DNA from 4 places in the Herbaspirillum sp. FG34 genome. Region 1 is predicted to be linked to each of the others. Evidence: predicted binding sites of a transcription regulator. Region 1 holds the regulator's gene; each other region holds the start of a gene.
The links. Region 1 encodes LexA, which represses DNA repair genes until DNA is damaged. Its sites were predicted from a motif close to ACTGTATNNNNATACAGT; they were not measured.
Positions count from the first base shown of each region.

Region 2: imuA (translesion DNA synthesis-associated protein ImuA) is a predicted target of LexA. The motif match lies at 2,648-2,665, and genes of this name have one in related genera.
Region 3: ACODSZ_RS10590 (PA0069 family radical SAM protein) is a predicted target of LexA. The motif match lies at 5,820-5,837, and genes of this name have one in related genera.
Region 4: ACODSZ_RS03850 (ATP-dependent helicase) is a predicted target of LexA. The motif match lies at 4,395-4,412, and genes of this name have one in related genera.

Region 1 covers NZ_JBMDJS010000004.1:283,401-290,707, reverse strand. Annotated here, with positions in the region: gene ACODSZ_RS07465 (flagellin N-terminal helical domain-containing protein) at 1-809, opposite strand, end outside; gene ACODSZ_RS07460 (tetratricopeptide repeat protein) at 1,135-3,117, opposite strand; gene lexA (transcriptional repressor LexA) at 3,331-3,990, opposite strand; gene rpsF (30S ribosomal protein S6) at 4,319-4,684, shown strand; gene priB (primosomal replication protein N) at 4,706-5,005, shown strand; gene rpsR (30S ribosomal protein S18) at 5,060-5,344, shown strand; gene rplI (50S ribosomal protein L9) at 5,371-5,823, shown strand; gene ACODSZ_RS07430 (replicative DNA helicase) at 6,026-7,307, shown strand, end outside.
Region 2 covers NZ_JBMDJS010000004.1:90,874-98,180, forward strand. Annotated here, with positions in the region: gene ACODSZ_RS06590 (hypothetical protein) at 1-21, opposite strand, end outside; partial or broken gene ACODSZ_RS06595 (DUF4142 domain-containing protein) at 163-357, opposite strand; gene ACODSZ_RS06600 (YoaK family protein) at 1,023-1,778, shown strand; gene ACODSZ_RS06605 (KGG domain-containing protein) at 1,963-2,307, opposite strand; gene imuA (translesion DNA synthesis-associated protein ImuA) at 2,706-3,455, shown strand; gene ACODSZ_RS06615 (Y-family DNA polymerase) at 3,382-4,866, shown strand; gene ACODSZ_RS06620 (error-prone DNA polymerase) at 4,876-7,307, shown strand, end outside.
Region 3 covers NZ_JBMDJS010000006.1:260,531-267,837, forward strand. Annotated here, with positions in the region: gene ACODSZ_RS10565 (NAD(+) synthase) at 1-879, shown strand, start outside; gene ACODSZ_RS10570 (P-II family nitrogen regulator) at 1,061-1,399, shown strand; gene adh (aldehyde dehydrogenase) at 1,663-3,183, shown strand; gene ACODSZ_RS10580 (DUF779 domain-containing protein) at 3,288-3,668, shown strand; gene ACODSZ_RS10585 (sigma-54-dependent Fis family transcriptional regulator) at 3,649-5,664, opposite strand; gene ACODSZ_RS10590 (PA0069 family radical SAM protein) at 5,853-7,097, shown strand; gene ACODSZ_RS10595 (leucine-rich repeat-containing protein kinase family protein) at 7,157-7,307, shown strand, end outside.
Region 4 covers NZ_JBMDJS010000002.1:384,074-391,380, forward strand. Annotated here, with positions in the region: gene ACODSZ_RS03830 (TatD family hydrolase) at 1-550, opposite strand, end outside; gene argE (acetylornithine deacetylase) at 869-2,041, opposite strand; gene lolD (lipoprotein-releasing ABC transporter ATP-binding protein LolD) at 2,151-2,867, opposite strand; gene ACODSZ_RS03845 (lipoprotein-releasing ABC transporter permease subunit) at 2,860-4,125, opposite strand; gene ACODSZ_RS03850 (ATP-dependent helicase) at 4,453-6,576, shown strand; gene ACODSZ_RS03855 (hypothetical protein) at 6,648-7,307, shown strand, end outside.

The DNA.
Region 1 (7,307 bases):
CTCTGTGCCGACGGAGCAGCCACTGCCTTGTCCAGGGACAGCTTGGCGCTGTCCACGGCCTTCTGCAGGGTCACAGCCGAAGCAGCCAGGGCGCTGGCCGACAGCGAGGAGCCGGTGGCGAACAGGTTGTCCAGGGCAGCCTTGGCCGAGGTGTAGGTGGTTTGAGCAGCGCTCACGCCGGAGGTGTCGCCCAGACCGATCAGACCCTTGGCGCTGGTGCCGATGACGTCGGCCATGGTGCCGTTGTTGGACAGGTCATCCAGAGTGATGGTGATCTGGTCGTTGAGCTTGTTGTCCGACACGTTGGCGCCGACCTGGAAGGACAGGGTCAGCGAAGCCTTGACGTTGGCCGACGAAGAGCCCACGCCAGCCGAAGCACCTTGACCGACACCGGTGAACAGGTTCTGGCCGTTGAAGCTGGTGCCGTTCAGAACGCGGAACACTTCCTGCGACAGCTGGGTGTATTCGTCGTTGAGGGTCTTGCGGTCTTGTGCGCTGTTGGTGCCGTTGGCAGCCTGCACAGCCAACTCACGCATACGTTGCAGGTTGTCGCCGACGGTCGACAGAGCGCCTTCAGCGGTCTGCGCCATCGAGATGCCGTCGTTGGCGTTACGCTGTGCAACTGCCAGGCCCTTGATCTGGGCGTTCATGCGGTCGGCAATGGCCAGACCGGCGGCGTCGTCCTTGGCGCTGTTGACGCGCAGGCCCGACGACAGACGTTGGATCGAGGTGTTCAGCGACGCTTGCGACGAATTCAGATTGCGCTGGGTGTTGAGCGACGCAATGTTGGTATTAATGACTGCTGCCATGTTAATTCTCCTAAGATTTGAGACCGATGATCCGAGTTTCAGTGCTTAACTTTGGTCTTCTACCCATGAGCCCCAGGCGTTTCAACCGCTGTTGATTGCTTTATCGGGCAGTCTTGGAAAAAGTTTAGGGTTTGCTGCAAAAAAATCTTTTTCAAGGCTTTCCGACCTAAAACTACGTGCTTTGAAACTCCAAGCACATGTTTTTCGACGGCACTTCAGAAAACTTTAGCGATTTTTTGTTGAAACTGAGAAATTTTGTCCGCCGCTGACAAAAAGCCCCGCTGGTGCTGCGCACAAAGCGGGGCGGTCTCTGGAGAGGGGCGTCTTATCCCTGCATTTTTTTCTGTTGCAAGATGACCAATTCGTCGGCAAGCCGGGTCAGGACCGAGTCCCAGTCGCTGATGGCGGGCTGGCGGAACAGGCGCATGCTCGGATACCAAGGGGAGTCGTCGCGATTCTGGAGCCAGCGCCAATCCGGTACATGTGGCACCAGGGCCCAGGTCGGATGGCCCAGGGCACCGGCCAGGTGAACCACGGAGGTGTCGACGCTGATCATCAGGTCCATATTGTGGATGGCTGCGGCGGTATCGGCGAAGTCCGTGCACAGATCGCCCAGGTTGTGAACCTTCTGTTCTGGCGGCAGGGTGCGCAGCCCTTCGGTGGGCTTGCCTTTCTGTAAAGAGTAGAACTCGATGTTCGGCAGGCTGAACAATCTGGCAAATTTGTTCAGGCTGATGGAGCGATGGCGGTCGTTGCCGTGTTCCGGATTGCCGGCCCAGACTACGCCCACACGCAGCTTGCCGGGTGCCGCGCCGCCCATGGCGGCGATGCGCTCGCGCCAGACCTCGACCAGGGTCGGATCGGCTGCCAGATAGCTCGGGAATGCCGGGATGTCTTCCACCGTATCGGTTCCCAGTGCGTAGGGCAGGCTCATGAGCACATAGGCGCAGTCGCAGGGTGGCAGCGGATCGCTTTCGCGGATGAGCGTGATTTCCGGGGTGAAGGACTGGAACAACCGGTACAGAGGATTCTTGACGTGCAGCGCTACCCGCGCGCCCTGTGCGACCAGCAGCCGGACATAACGGAGGAACTGGATGCTGTCGCCGAAGCCTTGCTCGTGCATCAGGAGGATGTACTTCCCGGCCAGCGAGGACTTTCCATCCCATTTCGGGATGATGCCGAAGAGCTTGTGGATCAACTTGTAGACATGGGCGCGCTCGCGCGTGATCAGACGGCTTTCGTGGCAGGCCCAGCCTTCCTTGAGTTCGCCGTGCAGCAACAGGCTCAAGGCCAGGTTGTGTTGCGCCGTCGGATAGTTGGGGCGCAGCGTCAATGCCTTGCGGAAGTTGGCTACGGCCTCATGGGTGTCGCCGTGATCATGCAGGACCGCGCCCATGTTGTTGTAAGTCAGCGCCTGCCTGGGATCCAGTTCGAGGGCCTTGTTGAAGAGCTGCATGGCATCCTCGAAGCGGTCCTGGGTCGCAAAGAGGCTGGAAGCAAGGCGGATGTAGCTGTTGGGATCCCTGGGGGCAATCTCGATGATGCGTTGCAGGTGCTCGTGCGCTTCGCTGATTTTCTCCAGTTTCAGATAGGCATCGGCGATCTTGATCTGGGCATAGGTGTCTTGAGGGTCGAGCAGGATGGCCGTCTTGAGCGATTCCAGTGCTTCCTTGTACATCTCCATGCCGTAAAACGCCTCGCCCAAGGCGGTATGTCCGGGTGCGAAACTGATGTCCAGTTCCAGCGATTTGAGAATCGTGGCCACCGCCTCCTGGTAGCGTTTGGCCTCGACCAGGGCGCGACCGAGGTGGGACAGGGGGCCGGGAGCATCCGGCTCCCGTTTGACTGCGTCCTCGAAGTAGGCAATGGAGGCTTCCGGGTCATTCTTTTCGTGCAGCGCATTGGCCAGGCCGATGCGTGCTGCCCGGTTTTCCCGGTCTAGCGAAATGGCCTGCTCGTACAGCTTGATGGCCTCGTCCACCCGGTCCTGTGCCAGCACGGCGGCGGCCAGGTTGCTGAGGTATTCGGCATTGGCGGGATCGGCCGCAAAGGCCTTGCGCAAATAGTGCTCAGCCTCCGGGTGCAGTCCCTCCTGGGTGGCGATCAGGCCGCGCGCGTGATTGGCGAAAACCAGTTCCGGGTCGCGTTTGAGAACGGCCACGCAGATGGCCTTGGCTTGTTCGGTCTGGCGACTGTCCAGCAGATCGAGACTCTTGCGGACATCCAGCAGATCCTGCAGGTTGGCCTTGGCGGCGGCCGGGGCCGGAACGGGTTTGCCGTGCTTGTTGCTGCTCTTGCGCGTCGACATCGAAAGGGGTCCTCTTGGTTGGGCGCATCGCTGGCGCCGGACATAGCTATCCAGCAGGCATGATATGCGCAACCCGTCACTTGCGAAGAGCTGAATAGAAAGCAAAAAACCTCCGTTTTAGGCGGAGGTTGATGCAGCAAGAGACGGCGCGCAGCCTGCTGGAGCGGCTTGCGGCCTGCTCGCCTGGTGCGGGGCGGTGGGCTGCCCCGGGGATCAGTTCCAGCTGCGCAGCAATCCGACGGCCAGTCCTTCGAGGGCGAACTGGTCTTCTTCCGGCTTGACGATGATGGGTTCGAATTCCGGATTCTCGGGGAAGAGGGTGATGACGCTGCCGGTCTTCTGATAGCGCTTGACCGTGACTTCATCGGCCAGGCGGGCCACCACGATCTGGCCGTTGCGCGCCTGATCGGCGCGGCGCACTGCCAGCAGATCGCCGTCGAGGATGCCGGCGTCGCGCATGGACATGCCGCGCACCTTGAGCAGGTAATCCGGCTTGGCCGGGAACATGGCCGGGTCGACCTGGTAGGTCTTTTCCACATGTTCCTGGGCGAGGATGGGCGAACCCGCCGCCACCCGTCCGATCAGTGGCAGGCTCAGCTGCATCAGCGCCGGATGGGGCAGGGCCATTTGTCGCGCTGCCACGGATCCTGGGAGCGCGCCGGACTCGCGCAGGCGGATGCCGCGCGAGGTGCCGGGAGAAATCTCGATGGCCCCCTTGCGGGCCAGGGCCTGCAGATGCTCTTCGGCCGCATTGGCGGAGCGAAAGCCCAATTCGGCGGCGATCTCTGCGCGCGTGGGAGGGAAGCCGGTGTTCTCGATGGCGTTCTTGATCAGGTTCAGGATCTGTTCCTGGCGCGCAGTCAGTTTGAGCATGGGGGTGGCCTTTCTCGGAGGGAAGGCTGTCTGGATGAACAGTCTGTATTTTTATACAGGTACAATCCTTGTGTCAACGGCAACATGCACTTTGCGAGGCGGAAAAGGCAATCTTTCTCCTGCATATATATAGGCAGACACATGAGATTTGATGCCGCCAAGTCGGAAAGTGTGGCGCGCTGACCGCTCGATCTCACCGCCGGGGCGGCGTTTGTGGGCTCAGACATTGCCCTGGTGGGCGAAAGCTAGTATGATCTCGGGTTTTCCTCTTCCCACACCCGTCTTGACGCCGGGGTGGGCGTCTTCAATAAGTCCATAAGGAGTCTACATGCGTCATTATGAAATCGTATTTATCGTCCACCCGGACCAAAGCGAGCAAGTGCCGGCGATGATCGAGCGTTACAAGGGCATCGTCACCACCCGCGGCGGCAAGGTCCACCGTGTCGAAGATTGGGGCCGTCGTCAACTGGCCTACCAGATCCAGAAGCTGGCCAAGGCTCACTACGTCTGCCTGAACATCGAAGTCGACAGCGAAACGCTGGCTGAAATCGAAACCGGCTTCAAGTTCAACGACGCCGTCCTGCGCCACCTGACCGTCAAGATGAAGAAGGCCGAAACCGGTCCTTCCCCCATCCTGAAGGCAGTGCAGAAGGAAGACGCGGCCAAGAGCCGTACCGAAGCACCGGCAGCTTAAGCGCTGCGAACATCGCGGAGAGTGAACCAGTTTCAAGTCATCGCCAGCCTGGCAGAACGTGATGTTTTACGTTACACGCCGGCCGGTATCCCGATTGTCACTGCCAGGTTGCAGCATCAGTCGGAACAGATGGAAGCTGGCATGCAGCGTCAGGTCGAATTCGAGATCGCAGCGCTGGCAGCAGGGGAAATCTCCGGTGCCCTCAACAAGGCGGCACTGGGGGAAGTCTTCCGGTTCACCGGCTTTCTGGCCCGCAGGAATCGCAACAGCAAGAGTGTCGTGTTTCATATCGTTGATTTTGGCCCGGTCGCGTCGGATTGAAGACGCAAGGTAGCCAAACAGACCTTACCCAATTTTTAGATACAGGAGCCAACCATGGCATTCGGTAAAAAGTTCGATAAAAGCAAGCTGAAAAACAAGCGTCAACAGCAAAACCCGCTGTTCAAGCGCAAGAAATTCTGCCGTTTCACCGCCGCTGGCGTTGAACAGGTCGATTACAAGGACGTGGACACCCTGAAGGACTTCGTCCAGGAAAACGGCAAGATCATGCCGGCACGCCTGACCGGTACCAAGGCCCACTACCAGCGTCAAGTTGACACCGCCATCAAGCGCGCGCGTTACCTGGCCCTGCTGCCGTACACCGATCTGCACAACGCCTAATCAGCGTCGAGAAATAGGAGAAAAACATGCAAGTCATTCTGTTGGAAAAAATCGTGAATCTCGGCGGTCTGGGTGATGTCGTGCGCGTCAAGGACGGTTTCGCACGCAACTTCCTGATCCCGCAACGCAAGGCCCGCCGCGCTACCGATGCAGCCATCGCTGAATTCGAAGCCAAGCGCGCCGAGCTGGAAAAGGCCGCTGCCGAGAAGCTGGCCGCCGCTCAAGCCCAAGGCGAAAAGCTGGCTGGCGCCACCGTGGAAGTCGCTCAGAAGGCCGGTGTTGACGGTCGTCTGTTCGGTTCCGTGACCAACTTCGACATCGCTGAAGCGCTGGGCAAGAAGGGCTTCGCCGTCGAAAAGTCGCAAGTGCGTCTGCCCAACGGCCCGCTGAAGATCGTTGGCGAACACCCGGTGTCGGTGGCTCTGCACACCGACGTGGTGGTCGACGTCACCATCGCAGTCAAGGGCGAGCAAGCGTAATACGCCTGTTTGCTGCAATTCGTTTTGCAATGGAAAAGCCGGGTTCGCCTGGCTTTTTTATTGTCTTTGCCTCCGGCGTCCCGCTGGCGGTCGTCGCGATCCGCCGGGATGTCGGGGGCTTCATATGGCATTCGTTCATATGAAGTGGCAGGTCGTGCAAAAACGTTCGGCCTGACCTACGGCTTCACATCAGCAGGTTATAATGCGCGCCATGAAAGAATCGTCCCGCGGCAATCCAGAATTTTTCCGTGGCCAGAAGGAGTCCTCCGATCCCCAGATCGATGCGCTCCGCGTGCCGCCACACTCCATCGAGGCCGAGCAGTCGGTGCTGGGCGGCCTGCTGCTGGACAACGCAGCCTGGGACCGCATTGCCGATTTCGTCAGCGCTGACGACTTCTATCGCTACGACCATCGCATCATCTTCGAGCACATCGTCAAGCTCATCAACAGCACCAAGCCGGCTGACGTCATCACCGTCTATGAAGCCATGTCCACCAGCGGCAAGGCCGAAGAGGTGGGTGGCCTGGTGTATCTGAATGCGCTGGCGCAAAACACCCCTTCTGCTGCCAACATCCGCCGCTATGCCGAGATCGTCCGTGATCGCGGTATCCTGCGCAAGCTCATCACGGTGGCCGACGAAATTTCCGGTAACGCCTTCAATCCGCAGGGCAAGGATGTGAAGTCCATGCTGGACGAGGCCGAATCCAAGATCTTCGCCATCGCCGAAGAAGGTTCGCGTGGCTCCCAGGGTTTCATGGAAATCCAGCCGCTGTTGACGCAGGTGGTCGAACGCATCGACGAACTCTACAACCGCGACAGCTCCAGCGACATCACCGGCGTACCCACCGGCTTCATGGACCTGGACAAGATGACTTCCGGCCTGCAGCCGGGTGACCTGATCATCGTCGCGGGTCGTCCTTCCATGGGTAAAACCGCTTTCTCGATCAATATCGGCGAACATGTGGCCATCGAGTCGGGTCTGCCGGTGGCCGTGTTTTCCATGGAAATGGGCGGGGCCCAGCTGGCCATGCGTATGCTGGGTTCGGTCGGTCGGCTGGATCAGCACCGCCTGCGTACCGGCCGCCTGCTCGACGAGGACTGGCCGCGGCTGACGCACGCCATCCAGAAGATGAACGATGCTCAGTTCTACATCGATGAAACCCCGGCGCTGTCGCCCATCGAATTGCGCGCACGTTCGCGCCGCCTGGCGCGTCAATGCGGCAAGCTGGGCCTGATCATCATCGACTACCTGCAGCTCATGTCCGGCAACGGCGGCAGCTCTTCCGAAAACCGCGCCTCCGAAATCTCGGAAATCTCGCGTAGCCTGAAGGGCCTGGCCAAGGAACTCAATTGTCCGGTGATCGCCCTGTCGCAGCTGAACCGCTCGCTGGAGCAGCGTCCCAACAAGCGTCCCGTGATGTCCGACTTGCGCGAATCGGGTGCCATCGAGCAGGATGCGGACGTCATTTTGTTCATTTACCGCG
Region 2 (7,307 bases), 190 kb from region 1:
AGATCTGGCGAAGTGTTTCATGGCAAGTCTCCAGGGCGCACGGGGCGTGGGGGACGTCATGACGAAGGGACGGAAGCAGGGCTGCCTTCAGCTTAGTCGATCAGCGTCGCAAAGGAAGTTTTATTTCATTTGCGACGCACGGTTGACTGAAGAAGATGTCACTCATTCATTCGCTTGTTTCTTGGCGGCATCCATACTCAGCTTCAGTTCGCGGCCCATTTTCAGGTGTTCCTGCAGTCCCGGGAGGGTCTTGGTGGCGAAGTTCTTCACATCCGGGTCTTGCGCTTGCTTGGAGGACTTCTGGAACAGCTTGACCGCATCCTCATGGGCGGATACGCCGATCATGCTTCGCTGCCGGCAGCGCCGGTGCGTCCGGCGCCGCAAGTGTCGCCATCTGGCGACTACGAACTGCCGGAGGTGCGCAATGCCGACATGCACCAGGTCAATATCGGCCATGACTAGAGCCGGTGCGGCTTTGGGCGGCATGGGAGCGCTTGCGGTGTAGGCGTTTTCCTACGCATTAATTGGGCACTGTCCGATGCTCTTTTTTGCAGCGCACCGCTACCATGTCTTCAACGTACTCGAAACCGAGGACCTCACATTCCGACATGAACGTCCCCCTCCGTCATGTCATGAATACAGTCCATCCCCCATCGGTTTATCCCCACGAGTCGTTTTCATAAGCAGAAATTCTCCGAAGATTCCCCCGATCCTCGGCGTCTTATATCCCTCCCCCTCAGGCCGCCTCCCCCAGGCGGTCTTTTTTTTGTTCATCGCCCCCGACAACAACACCCGCCCCCCCTGACACAGGTCAGGCATTGCTGCATCCTTCACCGCATCGGGCCAGGAAGAAGTATTCTTGTCAGCATAAGAAACACTGAAGGCAAAGGCAGCAAGACGCCACCGTCGATCTGCGCAGGAATGGGCGAAGACAAGCGACTCCCTCTCCAGCGTGAGCGCGACGAACCGGCGACCTGGGGATGCTGCCGCCTGGTGTGCTTGCCTCTACGTCTGGATCCGTCATGCCCATCGATTACCTGCGCCGCCTCACCAGCCCGGCGCGCACCGACCTCTCCAACCGCCACCTGGGGCGCTCGCTGGCCTTCATCGCCGGCGCCGTCAATGCCGGGGGCTTTCTCGCGGTGGGCCAATACACGTCTCACATGTCGGGCATTGTCTCCTCGCTGGCCGACAACCTGGTGCTGGGGGAAACCCTGCTGCTGGTGGCCGGCGCCAGTGCCTTGCTGTCCTTCCTGCTGGGGGCGGCCTGTTCGGCGATCATGATCAACTGGGCAAGGCGCCGTGGCCTGCACAGCGAATATGCCATGCCGCTGATGCTGGAGGCGATGCTGTTGCTGTGCTTCGGCATCCTGGGTTCCAACCTGGAGAATCACCGCTTGCTGTTCGTGCCGGTCACGGCGGCCCTGTTGTGTTTCGTGATGGGCCTGCAAAATGCCATGATCAGCAAGATCTCCCGCTCGGAGATTCGCACCACCCACGTCACGGGGCTGGTGACCGACATCGGCATCGAGATCGGCAAGATGTGCTACTGGACCCTGGCGCCGCGCCAGCCCGGCGAAGCGATGGCGGAAGATCCCGTGCCCGGCGCACGACGCAAGTTCATGCTGCTGTCCTCGTTGCTGTTGATGTTCTTCCTGGGGGGCGTGACCGGGGCCTTCGGTTTCAAGGCCCTGGGTTTCGTGGCGACCATGCCGCTGGCGGCCGGGCTGTTCCTGCTGGCGCTGGTGCCGATGATGGATGATCTGGCGCGGCACTGAGGCGCAACCGGCCCTCTGCGGGCAGAAACAACAAAAAAGGCGCTGTCCGCGCCTTTCGTTTTCTTGTTATCAGCTTCTTGCACTGACGGTACGAGCCTGGGCCCTGTTCTTGATATTTTTTGATATTTTTTGATGTTCTGCACCGTACTGCGCCCGCTGCCTGAGGCGGCCGGGTTCTTTCCTTTCAGCCTTGCTGCTGCGGGGTGCTGTCCGACTGCTGGGGTTGCTGGAGGGCGCCATTGCCCTCTTGCGGTGTGCTCTGGTGCATCTGCGCTGGAGCAGAGCTCGCGGCGCCGTTGCCGCTACTGCCATTCTGCGCTGCCGCCGCTGCCGCTGCAGCGTTCTTGCGACCATGGCTGTTCAGGCCACCCTTGCGTCCGGCTTCCCGGGCTTCGGCCGAGCTGAACTCATGCGCCGCCCCCTTGGCATGGGCAGCCTTGCCTCCCATGCTGGCGATCTGACGCTGTTTCTCCTTGTCCATGGCGGCAAAGCCGCGATTGCTGTTGCCCGGATTCTCTGAATTTGCCATGTGTGACTCCTTGTCTTGGATGATCGAATGGATCGAATGGAGCAGACATTTGCCATCCACCCGCCCTACTGCCCTGCGCGAGCATGTGGGTGGCAACCCAACTTCTTGTCCACGTCTGCAGTGTAAAAAGCCTCACCGATACTCACTATCGGAAGAGCTCCCCAGCCCATGTCAGCAATGGCCGTCAGACATGTAGGAAAACTTGAAGATGAGCTTGTGTTTTGGATATCGATCTTCGGGATTGATGACATTTGCAGAGATTGCCTGAAGCAAATTTCATTTTCCTGATGGCTCATGGCTCATGACGTGAAGACAGTTTTTGTCACACCTCAAAAATTTTACTGTATATTTATACAGTCATTTGTTTTTCCTGCATTCAGCGTCCTCCCGTTCATTTCATGTTGACATCCGCCTCTCCGGTTCGCACTCCGGAAATCATCCACCCTTCGCTCTGGCTGGCCTCCCAGCTGGCAAGAGGAGGTGCGCGCGGGATCGCCAGCGGTTTTGAAGCGCTCGATGCCGAACTGCCCGAACGTGGCTGGCCACCCGGCGTATTGATCGAATTGCTGTTGCCGCAGGACGGCATCGGCGAACTGCGCCTGTTGCGCCCGGTGCTGGCGCGTCCACCGACCAGTGACCAGCACCGGACGCGCGCGCAGCGCATTGTGCTGCTGCAGGCGCCGCACCCGATCAATGCGCCCGGCTGGGCGCAGATGGGGGTGGAGGCCGCACGACTGCTGCAGTTGCAGGCCGCTCATGCGGCCGATGCCTGCTGGGCCGCCGAGCAGGTGCTGCGGGCCGACAGTTGCCAGGTCCTGCTGATGTGGCAGCCGCGCCTGCGCAAGGGTGACCACGACCTGCTGCGGCGCCTGCATGGGGCGGCCCAGGCCGGGCAGACCCTGTTCTTCATGCTGCGGCCCCTGTCCTGCGCCCGCGAACCTTCACCCGCGCCCCTGCGGCTGACGCTCAAGTCGGCGCGTGACGGACTGGAGATCGGTTTTCTCAAGCGTCGCGGCCCCCTGCGCGAACAGAGCCTGTTTCTCCCTTTGCTGCCTTCACCGAATCTGCAACGCCATGTCTCCCCTGTGGATCGCCGTACACCTGCCACTGCTGCCGCTGGAAGTCTTCCGTCCGAACTGGCTGGATGAGGCCCCCGCCGTGGTCTTCGAGCGCGACCGCGTGACCGCGCTGACAGCGCCGGCGCGGGGGCTGGGCGTGCAGGAAGGGATGCGGCGCGGCGGCGTGCAATTGCTGGCTCCCGAGGCCCATCTGCACGAGCGCGACACCTTGCGCGAAGACACCACGCTGCAGCAGGCCGCCCTGGCCCTGCTGCAATACACGCCGCAGGTCACGCTGGCCGCAGAGGCGTGCATCCTGCTGGAGGTGGGCGCCAGCCTGCGCCTGTTCGGCGGCATCCGCGCCTTGTGCCGCAAGATCCGCGTGACCATCGCCCGGCTGGGCCTGTCGGCCATCCTGTCCTGCGCCGTCACGGCGACCGGGGCCTGGCTGCTGGCACGCTACGGCTACGTGCGCACCCTGGGCCCGACATCCCTGCAACGGCGCCTGGACCGGCTGCCGGTAGTACTGCTCAGCGCTGCGCGCCCCCATCTGGAATGGCTGCACGGACTGGGCTGCCGCCAGCTCGGCCAGGTGCGGCGCCTGCCCCGCGCCGGATTGCAGCGCCGCTGCGGCAAGGACCTGCTGCTCATGCTGGACCGGGCCTATGGCGCTGCCCCCGAAGTCCATGACTGGATCGTGGCGCCACCCAGCTTCCAGGCCCGGGTGGAGCTGCCGGACCGCATCGAGCAGACCGACGTCCTGGTCGCCTATGCCCAGGGTTTGCTGGCGCAACTGGCCGGCTGGCTGGCCGCGCGTCAGCTGGCCATCAAGAAACTGCGTCTGTGGCTGGAACATGAACGCGGACGCCAGGCGGTCCCTCCTACCGAATTGCAGGTGGCGCTATCGGTACCGGCCTGGCAGGAAGACCATCTGCACACCCTGGTCAAGGAAAAACTGGCCCGCTCTTTACTGCCCGCCCCGGCCATCGCCCTGGGTCTGGCCGCCGATGAACTGGAAAGCCGACAAGCCGCCAGCGAGATGCTCTTCCCCGAGCCCGGCGGCAGTGCCGAGGATCACCAGCGCCTGCTGGAGCTGCTGGTAGCGCGGCTGGGCGCGGACAAGGTACAGCAGGCCGCGCCACGCGCCGATCACCGGCCCGAGATCGCCAACCGCTGGTGCAGCGTGATGCAGTCCGCTGCCAGCCTGCCCGCGCCCTTGGGCAGCGATCCGGCACGGCTGCCGCCACGCCCGCTGTGGCTGCTGCAGGAACCCCTGCCGCTGCGGGTACAGCAGCACAAGCCCTTCTATCGGAGTGCACTGGAATTCACCTCGCCGCCCGAGCGCATCGAAGCCGGCTGGTGGGAAGGCCGCCCCCTGACGCGCGACTACTTCACGGCGCGCGATGCCGGCCACGCCTATTACTGGATCTTCCGCCAGTGGCGTGGCGGCGAGTGGTCCGATGAAGAACCGCAGTGGTTCCTGCACGGCTTGTTTGGCTAGGAGAAACGCATGCAAACCGCTCTGCCCGACTATGCCGAACTGTATTGCCGCACCAACTTCAGCTTCCTGCACGGCGCCTCGCATGCGCAGGAACTGGTAGAACGCGCCATCGAGCTGGGCTACCGTGCCCTGGCCATCACCGATGAATGCAGCATGGCGGGTGTGGTGCGCGCCCATGCCGCCTGGATTGAGCAGTTCGAACGCGGCAAGGCCAAGGATCTCAAGCTGCTCATCGGCAGCAGCTTTCGTTTCACGGCCCTCCAGGAAAATCCGGCCCATCCCCTGGCCGCCATGACCCTGGTGGCGCTGGCCAGGAACCGCGAAGGCTATGGCAACCTCTGCGAACTCATCACCCTGGCCCGCACCCGCGCCGAGAAAGGCCGCTACCTGCTGTCACCGGAGGATCTGAGCCAGCCCCCGCCAGCCTTGTCGCACCTGCGTGCCCTGCCCGATTGCCAGTTGATCCTGGTGCCGGACTATCCGGCCAACGAAGAGACGCTGGATGCCCAACTGCGCTGGTTCTCCACCCTGGCACCCGGTCGTTCCTGGGTCGGCATGACGCGGCTGTATCGCCCTCTGGACGACCTGCACCGCGCCGCGCTGGACGCAGCGGCGCGCCGGCATGGCCTGCCGCTGGTAGCGGTGGGCGACGTGCAGATGCACCAGCGGTCGCGCAAATACCTGCAGGACGTGGTCACCGCCATCCGCCTGGGCAAGCCGGTGCAGGAATGCGGACTGGCCCTGGCCCCCAATGCCGAACAACACCTGCGCCCGCGCATGCGGCTCTCGCTGGTGCATAGCCCGGCGACGCTGGCCCAGACCCTGACGGTGGCGGCCGGTTGCCATTTCAGCCTGGCGGAATTGCGCTATGAATATCCTGACGAACTGGTGCCGCTGGGCATGAGCCCGGCCGACTACCTGCGTCAGGAAACCCTGGCCGGTGCCGTCAAACGCTATCCACAGGGGATTCCTGGCGAGGTGCGCGAGCAGATCGAGATGGAACTGTCCCTGATCGCCAAAAAGGAATATGAAGCTTATTTCCTGACCGTCTACGACCTGGTCAAGTTCGCCCGTTCACGCGGCATCCTCTGCCAGGGACGCGGCTCGGCGGCCAACTCGGCGGTGTGCTACTGCCTGGGGGTGACCGAGGTCGATCCGACTTCCACCCGGCTGCTGTTTGCCCGCTTCATCAGCGAAAAGCGCGAGGAACCGCCCGACATCGATGTCGACTTCGAGCACCAGCGCCGCGAAGAAGTCATCCAGCACATCTACCGCAAGTACGGCCGTCGCCGCGCCGCGCTGGCCGCCGCCGTGCACAGCTACCGGCCACGCGGGGCCTTGCGCGAGGTCGGCAAGGCATTGGGGGTGGATGCGGCCATCGTCGATATGGTGGCCAAGTCGCAGCACTGGTTCGACAGCCGCGAAGAATTGCTGGCCCGCTTTGCCGAAGCCGGGCTGGACCCCGAATTGCCGCAGATCGGGCTGTGGGCCAGCATTACCGGCAAACTGCTGCGCTTCCCGCGCCATCTGTCGCAGCACACCGGCGGTTTCGTGATCGCGCGCGGGCAGTTGTCACGGCTGGTGCCGATCCAGAAGGCAGCCATGCAAGACCGTTCCGTCATCGAATGGGACAAGGATGACCTGGAGTCGCTCAGACTGCTCAAGGTCGACGTGCTGGCACTGGGCATGCTGACCGCCCTGCGCCGTTCGCTGGAACTGGTGAGCCTGCGGCGCGGCTTGCCGCAGGTGATGCAGATGCACGACATCCCCCGCGAAGACCCGGCCACCTTCGAGATGATCTGCAAGGCCGATACCATCGGCGTATTCCAGATCGAGAGCCGGGCCCAGATGAGCATGCTGCCGCGCATGCAGCCGCGCACCCAGTACGACCTGGTGGTGCAGGTGGCCATCGTGCGGCCCGGTCCGATCCAGGGCGGCATGGTTCACCCCTATCTGCGGCGGCGTGAACTGGTGCGCGAGGGCGGCAGCTTCGACTACCCGGACAACACCCGCAAGAGCGGCAAGATCAAGAAGGTGCTGGAGCGCACCCTGGGCATCCCGATCTTCCAGGAACAGGTGATGGATGTGGCCATCGAGGCGGCCGGCTATTCGCCCAGCGAAGCCGATGACCTGCGCCGCTCCATGGCCGCCTGGAAGCGCAAGGGCGGCATGGGTCCGCACCATGAACGGCTGGTGCTGGGCATGACAGACAATGGGTATTCCCGCGAATTCGCCGAAAGCATCTTCAACCAGATCGAGGGTTTCGGCGAATACGGTTTCCCCGAGAGCCATGCCGCCAGCTTTGCCCTGCTGACCTATTTCAGCAGCTGGCTCAAATGCCATGAGCCGGAAGCCTTCCTGTGCGGCCTGCTCAACAGCCAGCCCATGGGCTTCTACTCGCCCTCGCAGTTGATCCAGGATGCGCGTCGGCATGGGGTGAA
Region 3 (7,307 bases), on a different contig from region 1:
CCGCGTTCCAACATCCTGGCCTATACCATGCCCGGCTTTGCCACCAGCAGCCGCACGCTGGTGCAGGCGCATCAGCTGATGGCGCAGGTCGGCTGCTCGGCGCAGGAGATCGATATCCGCCCCAGCTGCGAACAGATGTTGAAGGACCTGGATCACCCGTATTCACGCGGTGAGCCGGTCTATGACATCACCTTCGAAAACGTGCAGGCGGGTGAGCGCACCAATCACCTGTTCCGCCTGGCCAATCATCACGGTGCCATCGTCATCGGCACCGGCGACCTGTCCGAGCTGGCGCTGGGCTGGTGTACCTATGGCGTGGGCGACCACATGTCGCACTACAACGTCAACGCCAGCGTGCCCAAGACCTTGATCACCCACCTGGTGCGCTGGGTGGCGGAATCCGGTTCGCTGGAACTGAAACAGCCGGAAGTGCTGATCCACGTCCTCGAAACCGAAATCAGCCCGGAACTGGTGCCGGGTGCCTCGGACGGCGAGCCGGGCCAGCGTACCCAGGACTTCATCGGTCCCTACGAGTTGCAGGACTTCAATCTCTATTACATCCTGCGCTATGGCTTCACGCCGGCCAAGGTGGCTTTCCTGGCGCACAGCGCCTGGCAAGACCGCAGCATCGGCCATTGGCCGGATGGCCTGCATGGTGCGCGCAACCAGTACAGCTTGCCGCAGATCAAGAAAAACCTGGGTATCTTCGTCTATCGCTTCTTCAAGACCAGCCAGTTCAAGCGCTCCTGCGTGCCCAATGCGCCCAAGGTCGGCTCGGGCGGCTCGCTCTCGCCGCGTGGTGATTGGCGTGCGCCCAGCGATGGCGAGGCTACGGTCTGGTTGCAGGATCTGGAGCGCATTCCCGATCTGGAAGCCTGAAAAAACGGCTTTTTATGGCCCGGCTGGTTCAAGAAGGTTGAAAGCCGGGCACGCCTGATTGACAATGTGCAAGTGGGCAGGGCACCACGGCCTTGCCAGTAAAATAACAACGAAGGTTGTATCCGCTATTCAACAGATCGTTGAAATCGTTTCTTTACGACATACCAAGAGAGGAATTGCCATGAAACAAGTGACCGCCATCATCAAACCGTTCAAGCTGGACGAGGTGCGTGAATCCCTCGCCGAAGTCGGCGTCACGGGCCTGACGGTCACCGAAGTGAAGGGCTTCGGACGCCAGAAGGGTCACACCGAACTCTATCGCGGTGCCGAATACGTGGTCGACTTCCTGCCCAAGGTCAAGATCGAGGTCGTGGTGGACGACAAGGTGGTCGAGCAGGCCGTGGACGCCATCATCAAGGCGGCCCGCACCGGCAAGATCGGCGACGGCAAGATCTTCGTGCAGGAAGTGGAACAGGTGATCCGTATCCGTACCGGCGAAACCGGGCCGGATGCCGTCTGATTCAGGACAGCGCAAGCATCACGAGAGACCGGCCGCTGGCCGGTTTTTTTACGTCCGCAGTGCAAGAAAAAGAGTGTGTCAGGCTGTCCCTCTGCGCTGTCCCGGGCTGCGCCAGATTGACACAGCGTGACAATGATGCTGGCGCGCAAGGCGCTTCCAGAGCAGGTTTGCAGGCTGGCATGCGATTTGCCATCCAGAGGGATGAACCTCCGCCGCGGCCATGATCGCGGCGGGATTTCAACCATAACCCGAACGGAGACGACATGAACCTGGCAGACATCAGCAAACTCGGCGTACGCGACCCCTTCAAGCAACGCTACGACAACTTCATCGGTGGCAAATTCGTGCCCCCGGTCAAGGGCGAATACTTCGAGAACATCAGCCCGGTGATCGGACGCGCCTTCTGTGAAGTGGCCCGCTCCAGCGCCGAAGACGTGGAACTGGCGCTGGACGCCGCCCATGCCGCCAAGAAGAGCTGGGGCAAGACTTCCCCCACCGAGCGCGCCAACATGCTGCTCAAGATCGCCGACCGCATGGAAGCCAACCTGGAGCTGCTGGCCACCGCCGAAACCCTGGACAACGGCAAGCCCATCCGCGAAACCATGGCCGCCGACATCCCGCTGGCCATCGACCACTTCCGTTATTTCGCCGCCGCCGTGCGCACCCAGGAAGGCAGCATCTGCCCCATCGACAACGACACCTATGCCTACCACTTCCATGAGCCGTTGGGCGTGGTCGGCCAGATCATCCCCTGGAACTTCCCCATCCTGATGGCGGTGTGGAAGCTGGCCCCGGCGCTGGCCGCCGGCAACTGCGTGGTCTTGAAGCCGGCCGAGCAGACCCCGGCTTCCATCATGGTCCTGATCGAACTGATCGCTGACCTGATCCCGCCCGGCGTGGTCAACATCGTGCAGGGCTTCGGTGTGGAAGCGGGCAAGCCGCTGGCCTCCAACAAGCGTATCGCCAAGATCGCCTTCACCGGCGAGACCACCACCGGCCGCCTGATCATGCAGTACGCCTCGCAGAACCTGATCCCGGTGACCCTGGAGCTGGGCGGCAAGTCGCCCAACATCTTCTTTGCCGACGTGCTGGACAAGGATGACGAATTCTTCGACAAGGCCCTGGAAGGCTTCGCCATGTTCGCGCTGAACCAGGGCGAAGTCTGCACCTGCCCTTCGCGCGTGCTGGTGCAGGAATCGATCTACGAGCGCTTCATCGAACGTGCCTTGAAGCGCGTGGCCGCCATCAAGCAGGGCAATCCTCTGGACAAGAGCACCATGATCGGCGCGCAAGCCTCGCAGGAGCAGCTGGAAAAGATCCTCTCCTACATCGACATCGGCAAGCAGGAAGGCGCCAAGGTGCTGGCCGGCGGCGGACGTGAAGAACTGGGCGGCGACCTGGCCACGGGCTATTACGTCAAGCCCACGGTGTTCCAGGGCAACAACAAGATGCGCATCTTCCAGGAAGAAATCTTCGGCCCCGTCGTCTCGGTGACCACCTTCAAGGATGAGGAAGAAGCCCTGTCCATCGCCAATGACACCCTCTACGGCCTGGGCGCGGGTCTGTGGACCCGCGATGGCACGCGTGCCTTCCGCATGGGTCGCGAGATCCAGGCTGGTCGCGTATGGACCAATTGCTATCACCTGTATCCGGCGCATGCGGCCTTCGGTGGCTACAAGCAATCCGGCATCGGCCGTGAAAACCACAAGATGATGCTGGACCACTACCAGCAGACCAAGAACCTTCTGGTCAGCTACAGCCCCAAGGCGCTGGGCTTCTTCTGATCGCGTGATCTTCGTTTGACTCCTTGCAGCAAGGCAGCTTCGGCGCCGGTCCGCCTCCCCGCGGCCGGCGCCGCTTTTATGGTAGATCCGACAGGAGAATGGCGATGAAGGCATTGCCCAGGGTAACGGCCACCGAGGCCACGGTGGACTTGCTGCGTCAGTTGAAGAGGCGGCATGGTGAATTGATCTTCTTCCAGTCCGGCGGTTGCTGCGATGGCAGCGCGCCGATGTGCTATCCCGCCGGCGACTTCACGCTGGGTGATACCGATGTGCATCTGGGAGAGATCGATGGCGTGCCGTTCTACATCGGCGCCGACCAGTTCGAATACTGGAAGCATACGCAACTGATCATTGACGTGGTCAATGGCAACGGCGGCATGTTCTCGCTGGAGAACGGCAGCGGCAAGCGCTTCCTGACGCGCTCGCGGCTGTTTACCGATGAGGAGTACGACGCGCTGGCGCCGCTCAGTGCCCGCGTGACTTGAAGCGCCGGTAGAGCGTATTGCGCGACACGCCCAGCGCCTTGGCAGCGGCGCTGACGTTGCCGTCATGGGTGCGCAGGGCGCGCTCGATGGCAGCCCATTCGCTGTCGTGCATGGAGAGCGATTTTTCGCGTTTTTCTTCATATGCCATGTGTACCGGCATCTCGCAAGCCGCCTGCACGGGCGCCGCCTCTTCCAGAAAGTCATCTGGCAGGTGTTCCACCCCTATCCAGGCCTGGCCCTCGGCCATGGCCAGGGCGGTGCGGATCAGGTTGGAGAGCTGCCGCAGATTGCCCGGCCAGCGGCTGGCCTGCAGCAGGGCCAGGGCCTGGGTATCGAAGCGCGGCGCGTCGGCGCCGCCTTCCTGCTCCAGAATGCGCTCGATCAGGCCGACCAGGTCGCTGCGTTCGCGCAGAGCTGGCAGCTTCACCTGCAAGCCGTTGATACGGTAGTACAGGTCTTCGCGGAAGGCATGACGCGCGGCCATCTCGCGCAGTGGCTGGTTGGTGGCGCACACCAGCGCGAAGTCCACCGGGATGACGCGCTGGCTGCCCAGGGGCGTCACCGCGCGTTCCTGCAAGACCCGCAGCAGGCGGCCTTGCAGGGCCAGCGGCATGTCGCCGATCTCATCGAGGAAGAGGGTGCCGCCCTGGGCCTGGGCGATCTTGCCCAGCGCTCCCTTGCGACGCGCACCGGTGAAAGCGCCGTCTTCATAGCCGAACAGTTCGGCCTCGATCAGATTCTCCGGAATGGCCGAGCAATTCACGGCCACGAAAGGCGCTGCGCCTGTCCGGGTTTGCGTGGCCCGGAAGCGCGCGCTCTCGCGGTGGATGGCCTGAGCCAGCCATTCCTTGCCGGTACCGGTCTCGCCGGTGATGAGGATGGGAATATCGCGGTCGATGACCTTGCGCAACTTGGCAATGAGGGCGCTCATGCGGGCGTCGCCGGTATCGAGTGCCTGCAGTCCGGGACGCGGCGGGCCTGCATGAGGCCGTGCTACGGGCGCCGGGCGGGCGGCGGGGATCGTGTGCGGCGTATCGATGATGGCTTCGCGCGCATTCTGGAAATGCTGGTCGCGCAGCCGCAGTTCGGCCCGTCCATGGATGCGGATGCCGTTGTGCAGGCACAGCTCCAGCAAGCCCGGGGCGGCCTTGCGATGGTGCTCGAACAGCAGCGACAGCGGTACCCCGAAGAGCGATGCGAAGGTATGCGATTGCAGCGCCGCCAGCGTCAGCCCCAACTGGAACTGCGCACTGCGGTTGGCCGCCAGGAAGCGTCCGCCCGGGGTGAAGCTGACGATGCCTTCGACCAGCGTGCCGACGAATTCGGCACGGCTGTGGAAGTGCAGGGTGATGCAATCGGGGAAGCTGCCGGCCAGCAGGTGGTTTTCTATCATCTGCGCCGACATGCGTACCAGCGCCATGGTGTGCTTGTGGAAGCTGCCGCATTCGCCGGAGACGTCCAGCACCCCCAGCACCTGGCCGCGATGGTCGAAGATGGGGGCGGCTGAACAGGTCAGGAAACGGTTGGCATCCAGATAGTGCTGCTGGGCATGTACGGTGGTCGGCTTCTGCTCGAACAGGGCCGTACCGATGGCATTGGTGCCACGCAATTGTTCCGACCAGCATCCACCCGGACCCAGCGCCACGCGGTCGGCCTTGGCCAGGAAATCGCTGTCGCCCAGGGTGTGCAGGATGGTACCTTCGGCGTCCGACAGGATCACCATGCTGTGGGTATTGCGGATCTGGTCGTAGAGGGTTTCCATGACCGGGCGGGCGTGGCCGGAGAGGGCCTGGTTGGCTTCCAGCGTCTGCGCCAGGTCGGCGCGCGAGAGCGCGTCCAGATCGGGGCGCTGGCCGCGCGTGATGCCGTAGGACGAGCTGCGCTGGTGCGAGCGTTCGATAGCCTGCAGATCCAGCAGCGCATCGGCGCCGGACTGCACCAGGGGCGAGGCGCCCAGCAATGCACCGGCAGCGTGCCGGTTTGCCTGGTATTGCATCCTTGTCTCCTTGGGACCTCGGGTGGTCCTTGTTCCCCCTTTGTGGTCGCTTTCTTCGCTGATGGGAAGCTGAGGGTGAACAAGCATAACCGATTAATGCGGCACCCGGACAAATTGAAACAGCATTTGCAGTGCGCCCCAAGTGAAGGCAAAATACTGTTCATATATACAGTATCGTTGAGCTTGCCTTGGCTTCCTTCCCCAAATTCCCGCAGGGCATTGCCCGGCCTTTTCCTGACCAGCCTGCGCCTCCTGGCGAGGATGACGCCACCCTCACGCCGGAAACCTTCGTCCATCGCAACCAGGTCGCGCGCAAGGGGCGGGGAGCCGTCACCAATCTGCGCGGGCGCTACGAATCGGTGGCGCGGGAAGAGTTCGATGATGGCTGGCAGGCGGTCAGTTTTGCCGCCGTCGAGCCGCTTGCAGCCGAGGTGATGGAGGATGACGAGCCGCCGCGCCTGAAGACCATCGTCACCGAGGAAGACGCGCGCTCCATCATCAGCCGCAACAGCTCGCCGGACCTGCCGTTCTCGCTCTCGCTCAATCCCTACCGGGGTTGTGAGCATGGCTGCATCTACTGCTTTGCACGGCCTTCGCACAGCTATCTGGGCCTCTCGCCCGGTCTGGATTTCGAAAGCCGGCTGGTCGCCAAGCGCAATGCGCCCGACCTGCTGCTGCGCGAACTGGCAAAGCCGTCCTATGAACCCGACACCATCACGGTGGGCATCAATACCGATGCCTACCAGCCCATCGAGCGCGAGCACCAACTGACCCGGCGCATCCTGCAGATCCTGCACGATTGCGAGAACCCGGTGGCGATGATTACCAAGTCTTCCCTGATCGAGCGCGACATCGACTTGCTGGCCCCCATGGCCGCCAAGGGGCAGGCCATCGTCGCGGTCACCATCACCACGCTCGATGCCGCCATTGCACGCACGCTGGAGCCGCGCGCGGCCAGCCCGGCGCGGCGGCTGCGGGTGATTCGTACCCTGGCCGAGGCGGGTATTCCGGTCAGCGTATCGATTGCCCCGGTGATTCCCTTCGTGACCGAACCAGACCTGGAGCGCGTGATGGAAGCCGCCGTCGACGCCGGTGCGCGGCAAGCGGGCTACATCGTGCTGCGCCTGCCGTGGGAAGTCAGCCCGCTGTTTCGGCAGTGGCTGCAGGCGCACTTCCCCGACCGGGCGGCGCGGGTGATGAACCGCATCCAGGACATGCGCGGCGGCAAGGATTACGACGCCGACTTCGCCACCCGCATGCGTGGCACCGGCGTCTGGGCCGACCTGCTGCACCAGCGTTTCGAGAAGGCCAGCCGGCGGCTCGGCATCGATCACCGCAACCGGGCCTTTGCCACGCTGGATGCCAGCCGTTTTCGGCGACCGCAGGCGAGGTCCGGCAGATCACCAGGCGATGCCCAGCTGGATCTGTTCTGAAGGGCCGGGCGGGCACTGTTAAACTCCGCGCTTTCTGACGTTTTTCTTCACCTCTCTGCATGCACACCCTGGAACAATTGCGCAGCGGCGCCCTGAAAGGCATTACCCGCCTGTCTCTGTCGTGCGGCCTGCGCGAATTCCCGCCAGAAATCTTCACACTGGCTGAAACCCTGGAGATTCTGGACCTGAGCGGCAACGCGCTGGCTGCCT
Region 4 (7,307 bases), on a different contig from region 1:
TGGCACCGCCGAATCCCAGGTGCAGCCCCAGTTCAACAAAGGTCCGGGCCTGCTGGTCGCTGCCATTGAAGGCATGGGCGATGCCGCCCGGCACGCGGATACGGCGCAGGTATTTGAGAATGATGTCCTGGGAGCGCCGCACATGCAGCAGGACCGGCAGCGCGAACTCGCGCGCCAGCTTGAGCTGCTCGGCGAAGAAGAATTCCTGCTTGTCGCGCAGCGGAGCCTCCTTCAGGGCTGGTACGAAGAAATCCAGCCCGATTTCGCCAATCCCTACAAATAGCGGATCGTCCAGCGCCTCGGCAATGGCCGTGCGCAGCGTGTCCAGATCGCTTTCTTCGGACGTGGGCACGTAGAGGGGATGGATGCCCAGCGCATAGACGGCGTTGCCGACCTCGCGCGCCAGTCGGGCGACCTCCCGGAAGTTCACCCGCGCGATGGCCGGGATGACGATGACGCGCACGCCAACCTGCGCGGCCTCGGCAGCGATGGCAGCGGAACGGGCGCCGAATTCCCCGGCATCGAGATGGCAGTGCGTATCAACCCACATGTGCTGGATGGCTTGGCGAAAATCGGAAAGACCGGCCCGGCGGGCAACGGCTCCGGATGACGACACCCGCAACAGGGGCCGCGACCGCATGGCTCAGCCAGGCTGATCCGGCTCGCTTCCCCCGAAGCGTCTTGTTGTTTCAACAGCATAGCCGGTTGGCACCGGCTTCGGAGACGGCAGTTTACCGTCTAACGCGCTCTTGCAGGGATTAACAATCGTAAAGAATGACGGCAGCAGGCGCGCAGCACCATGAAAAAAGGACGCGATCGCTCGCGTCCCGCGTCCATGGCTGTCGAGCCTGGCTGATCCTGTGTGCGATCAGGCCGGCTGCAAGGACTTGCCCAGCTTGCGCAGGAACTGCTCGCAGCGTTCCATCTGCGACAGCGTCACGAACTCGTTGGGCTTGTGGGCATTGCCGATGTCGCCGGGACCGCAGACGATGGTCGGAATGCCGATCTGCTGGAACAGCCCCGCCTCGGTACCATACGCCACCTTGCGGGTTTCACGGTCGCCCGTCAGTGCGCGTACCAGTTCGGTGATGGCTGCCTGCTCCACCGCTTCCAGCGCCGGGCTGCCGGCGAAGTTGTCGATCTCCACGCGGGCGTCCGGGAACTCGCTGCGCATCTTGGGCAACAGCACCTCGGCGATGTACTTGTCGATCCGGGCCTGGATGTCGGCCACGCTCATGCCGGGCAGGTTGCGGAATTCGTAAGTAAATTCACATAGCTCAGGGATAGTATTGACCGCGATACCGCCACGGATCTGATTGGTGGTCATCGTGCTGAAAGGCACATCGAAGAATTGGTCATAGGGGCCATTGGCCTTGTAGCCATCGGCGAAATCGCGGATGGCGCAGATCAGGCGCGCGGCATGCTCGATGGCATTGCAGCCCTGCGGGGTCAGCGAAGAGTGCGCGGACTTGCCGTGTACCTTGCAGGCGAACACGTTGATGCCCTTGTGCGCTACCACCACGTTCATGCTGGTGGGCTCACCGACCACGCAGCCATCGACCTTGATGCCGCGCTTGACGATCTCTTCCAGCATCACGGGAGCGCCGATGCAGCCGATTTCTTCATCATAGGAGAACGCCAGGTGAATAGGCTTCACACGCGGCATGGCCAGAAATTCCGGCACCAGCGCCAGCGAGGTGGCTATGAAGCCCTTCATGTCGCAGGTACCGCGACCGTACAGGCTGCCCTCCTTTTCGGTCAGCTTGAAGGGGTCGGTATCCCATTTCTGGCCATCCACGGGCACCACGTCGGTATGTCCGGAGAGCACGATCCCGCCCTCGGTGCTGCCGGCATCGGGACCGGCGGTAGCGGGCAAGGTGGCGAACAGGTTGGCCTTGGTCTGCTCCTTGTTGTGCGCCAGCCAGGAGGAGATGCCCTGCTTTTCCAGGCTGTCCCGCACGGTGGTGATCAGTTCCAGGTTGGAATTGCGGCTGGTGGTATCGAAGGCGACCAGGGTCTCTAGCCATTGGCGGGTGTTCATTGTCTTGCTCCAGTTTCCATCTGTATCTGTTCAGGTATTCGTGTCTTCAAAAGCATACCGCCGTCTCCAAAAGACGGCGGTATCAAGGGCATAGCTTACCCGGAAAGCCTCAAGACTGCTGACCGGCCGCCTTGAGCCCCTGGTCGGACAGTCGCAGCACGCGTGCGCAACGCCCGGCCAGCTCGATATCGTGGGTGACGATGACGAAGGCCGTACCCAGCGTACGCGAGAGTTCGATCATCAGTTCGAAGGTGCGATCGGCGGTGCTGCGGTCGAGGTTGCCGGTCGGTTCGTCGGCCAGCACGCAGGCCGGGCGCGTGACCAGCGCGCGCGCCAGCGCCACCCGCTGGCGCTCGCCGCCGGAAAGTTCACCCGGCCGGTGCGTCACGCGTTGCGCCAGGCCGACCTTGTCCAGCATCTCGCGGGCCTGTTCCTGCGCCTCGGCACGCTTGATGCGGCGGATCATCAGCGGCATGGCCACATTGTCCAGCGCAGAGAATTCCGGCAACAGGTGGTGGAACTGGTAGACGAAGCCCAGCGACTGGTTGCGCAGGGTTCCGCGCTCGCGCTCGCCCAGGCTGGCGAAATCCTTGCCCAGCAGGCTCACGGTACCGCTGCTGGGGGTATCGAGCCCGCCCAGCAAGTGCAACAGGGTCGACTTGCCGGAACCGGAGGCGCCGACGATGGCGACCTGCTCGCCATGGTAGACGTCGATATCGACATTGCCCAACACCTTCACGGAATATTTGCCCTGGGTGAAGGTCTTGCCCAGCCCGCGCGATGAGAGCACGGCCTGGCGGTTCTTGATCGGATCAATATTATTCATAGCGCAGCGCCTCCGCCGGTTTGACACGGGCCGCTGACCAGCTCGGATAGAGCGTGGCCAGGAATGCCAGCACAACGGCCAGGCCGCCGATGGTGGTGACATCCGACCAGATCAGCTCGGACGGCAATTCGGAAATCACGTAGATGCTCTTGGGCAGGAACTGCACATGGAAAGCACGCTCGATGGCCGGCACCAGCACATCGATGTTCAGTGCCACCAGCACGCCCAGACCGACCCCGGCAGCCGTACCGATGAGGCCCACCAGTGCGCCCTGGATCACGAAGATCTTCATGATGGAACCGGGAGAGGCCCCCAGCGTGCGCAGGATGGCGATGTCGGCCTGCTTGTCGGTCACCGTCATCACCAGCGTGGACACCAGGTTGAAGGCCGCCACCGCGATGATGAGGGCGAGGATGATGAACATCATGCGCTTTTCGGTCTTCACGGCCGCGAACCAGTTGCTGTTCTGCTGCGACCAGTCGCGCAGGTAGAGGTCGCCGGTGAGAGTGTGGGCCAGTTGCTGAGTCACTTCCGGGGCCTGCAGCATGTCGCGGATGCGCAGGCGCACGCCGGTAGGGGCATCCATGCGGAACAGGGTCTCGGCATCCTTGATGTCGATGAACGCCAGCGACGAGTCGAATTCATAATGGCCGGCCTCGAAGATGCCGGTTACGGTGAACTGCTTCAGGCGCGGCAGCACGCCCGCCGGGGTCACCTGCCCCTGCGGCACGATCAGCGTGACCTTGTCCCCCAGGCCCACGCGCATGCCGCGCGCCAGCTCGCCGCCGATGACGATGTTGAATTCGCCGGGCTTGAGCGAATCGAAACTGCCCTGCTTGATCTGCCCGGCCACGTCGGACACCTTGCGCTCTTCTTCGGGCAGCACGCCGCGCACCATGACGCCGCGCAGGTTGTCGTCACGCGTCATCATGCCCTGACCGGACACGTAGGGCGCCGCGCCCAGAACTTCCGGGTTCTGGAAGGTCTGCTTGGCGACGGCCTGCCAGTCGTGCATGGCACCGGAAGCGTCAAACACCTCGATATGGGGCAGCACCGACAACATGCGATCACGGACCTCCTTCTGGAAGCCGTTCATCACCGACAGCACGACGATCAGCGCGGCCACGCCCAGCCCGATGCCGGCCATGGAAATGAGGGAAATGAAGGAAATGAAACTGTTGCGACCGCTGCGCTTGCCGGCCCGCGTGTAGCGGATACCGACCAGCCATTCGAACGGCAGGTTTTTAATCAGACTCAAAATTGCTCCGGGAGAGGGCCTGCACAATGTGCCACCAGTCGCCTCGCGCCCCAGGCTAGGGGCGCAATGCTCCGGCCGCACGCCAACACGGGCGAAGACAAAGCGCGAAGTTTGCCACAGTTTGGACCGACGGCCCATCCCTGGCCCTCAGCCGCCTGCTCGCGCCTGACCCGTCGGTCGCCCGCCGTGATGTCTATAGATTCACTTCCACGGCAGAGGTTCGCGCTCAGTGACTTCATATAAAAGCACTTCCTGATGTTGCATCATGAACTGGTTATATATACAGTATCTGCTTGCGCCCCCTCGCCCCTCCGGATTTCCCGCACCATGCCACCCGAACTCGCCCAGGACGTCCCCGACACCAGCAGCCCGCCCAGCGGCGAGCGCGATCCGTTTGCGCGCCTGAACGCGCAGCAGCGCGAGGCGGTCGAGCACGGCAGCAAGCTTCCGCCGGCACAGCAGCTGCCGCTGCTCATCGTGGCCGGCGCCGGTACCGGCAAGACCAATACCCTGGCGCACCGCGTCGCCAGACTGATCCTCGATGGGGCCGACCCGCAGCGCATCCTGCTGCTGACCTTCTCGCGCCGGGCGGCCGCCGACATGGGCCGGCGCGTCGGCCAGGTGATCCGACAGGTCCTGGGGCTCGCGCCTGCCGACAGCCCGCCGCAACTGCCCTGGTCGGGCACCTTCCACGCCATCGGCGCGCGTCTGCTGCGCGAGTACGCGACCGTCATCGGATTGGAAGAAGACTTCACCATCCAGGATCGCGGCGATTCGGAAGACCTGATCGGCCTGCTGCGCCATGAGATGGGGCTGTCCTCGACCGACAAGCGTTTTCCGCTGAAGGCGACCTGCCTGTCCATTTATTCACGTGCGGTCAATACCCGGCAAGACCTGGGCACGGTGCTGCAAACCCAGTTCCCCTGGTGCCGGGAATGGGAAAGGCTGCTGGGCGAACTCTTTACCCGCTATGTGGAGGCCAAGGAAGCCCAGCATGTGCTGGATTACGACGACCTGCTGCTGTTCTGGGCCGACATGCTCTCGGACCCAGTGATCGCGCAGTCGGCAGGCGCGCGCTTCGACCACGTGCTGGTGGATGAATACCAGGACACCAACCGCCTGCAGGCCGAGATCCTGCAAAGGATGAAACCGGATGGCGCCGGTGTGACCGCCGTAGGCGACGATGCCCAGTCCATCTATTCCTTCCGGGGCGCCACGGTGCGCAACATCCTCGACTTTCCCGAACTGTTCACGCAGTCGGCGCGGCTGTTGACGCTGGAACAGAACTATCGCTCCACGCAGCCCATCCTGCAGGCCTCCAATGCGGTCATCGCCGATGCGCCGGAGCGGCACCTCAAGCAGCTCTGGAGCGACAAGCCTTCCTCGCAGAAGCCGCAACTGGTGGTGATCCCGGATGAGGCCGAACAGGCGCGCTGGGTGGCCAACCGCATCCTGGCGCATCGGGAAGAAGGACTCACGCTGAAGTCGCAGGCGGTGCTCTTCCGTACCGCCACCCACAGCGCGGCGCTGGAACTGGAACTGGTCCGGCGCAACATTCCCTTCGTGAAGTTCGGCGGCCTCAAGTTCCTGGAAAGCACACACATCAAGGACCTGCTGTCCCTGCTGCGCCTGGCCCACAATCCCAGTGGGCGGATGGCGGGCTTCCGGGCGCTGCAACTGATCCCCGGGGTCGGTCCCGCTACCGCCAGGAAGGTGCTGGACCTGATGGCCGGTGCCAGCGACCCGACCGACGCGCTCCTGAACTTCAGCGCGCCCTCCGGCATCGCCTTGCAATGGCAGGCCTTTGCCGACACCTATGACCTGATGCGTCGCGCCAGCGCGACCTGGCCGACCGACCTCCAGGCCGCGCGCGACTGGTACCTGCCGCAGCTGGAACAACGCTACGAGGATGCCGACGCCCGCGCCGCCGACCTCGAGCAGTTGACCGCGCTGGCCAGGGGCTATGCCTCGCGCGAGAAATTCCTCACCGAACTGACCCTGGACCCGCCCGAGGCCAGCAGCGATTTCTCCGGCCCGCCCTATCGCGACGAAGATTACCTGACGCTCTCCACCATCCACTCCGCCAAGGGCCAGGAATGGCGCTCGGTCCATGTACTGAATGTGGTCGACGGCTGCATTCCGTCCGACCTGGCCACCGGCAGCGAGGCCGAGATCGCCGAGGAACGGCGTCTGCTGTACGTGGCCATGACACGCGCCAGGGAGTATCTGCACCTGGTGGTACCACAGCGCTTCTACATCACCCAGCAGACGGCGCAGGGCGAGCGCCACATCAACGGCATCCGCAGCCGTTTCATCACGCCGCGCATGCTGCCTTTCTTCGAGGACAGCCTGTGGTTCTCGGCCGAGACCAATGGCGCGCGCACGCCCATGCCCGACAGCGTACGCATGCTGGTACGACAGCGCGCCAAAAACGCCTGGAACAAGCAATGACACTGCCTTGAAGTGAAGCTTTGTGCAGTCGACGGGGCCAAGCGGCGCGCCAGCCGCTAAAATAGCGCCCCATGAATCAACTCGACATCCTCATCCCCTTCGCCCTGCCCCCGGCCGAGCTGGCGCGCGACCTGCTGCGCCAGTGCCAGGCGCCGGCACTGGCCATGCTGCTGGGCCGGGGCAAGGCCGTGGCGCGCCAGGCGCATGATCCGTTTTCACGCGCCCTGCCGCATGAACACTGGCTGGCCCGACGCTTCGGCCTGCCGCCTGCCGCCCAGGATTGCAGCCCGGCTGCCGCCAGCGCGCTGATGCAGCGCTTGGGCCACGCGCCCAGCGCCGGCCACTGGTTCGTGCTGCATCCGGCCCACATCCACGTGGCCCGCGATCATCTGGTGTTGACCGACATCGGCCAGCTGCAACTGGAGGAGGACGAATCGCGCCGCCTGTTCGACGCCGCCCTGCCGCTCTTTACCGAGATCGGCCATGAGCTGGTCTATGGCGACGCCCGTACCTGGTTCATCCGGGCCGATGCCTGGGCCGGCCTGCGCACCTCCACCCCTTCGGCGGCCAGCGGGCGCAATGTCGATATCTGGATGCCCGAAGGACCGGGCGAGCTGGCCTGGCGCAAGCTGCAAAACGAAGTGCAGATGCAATGGTTCGCCGAGTCCCTCAACGAACAGCGCGAAATGCGCGGCCAGAAGGCCATCAACTCGATCTGGATCTGGGGCGGC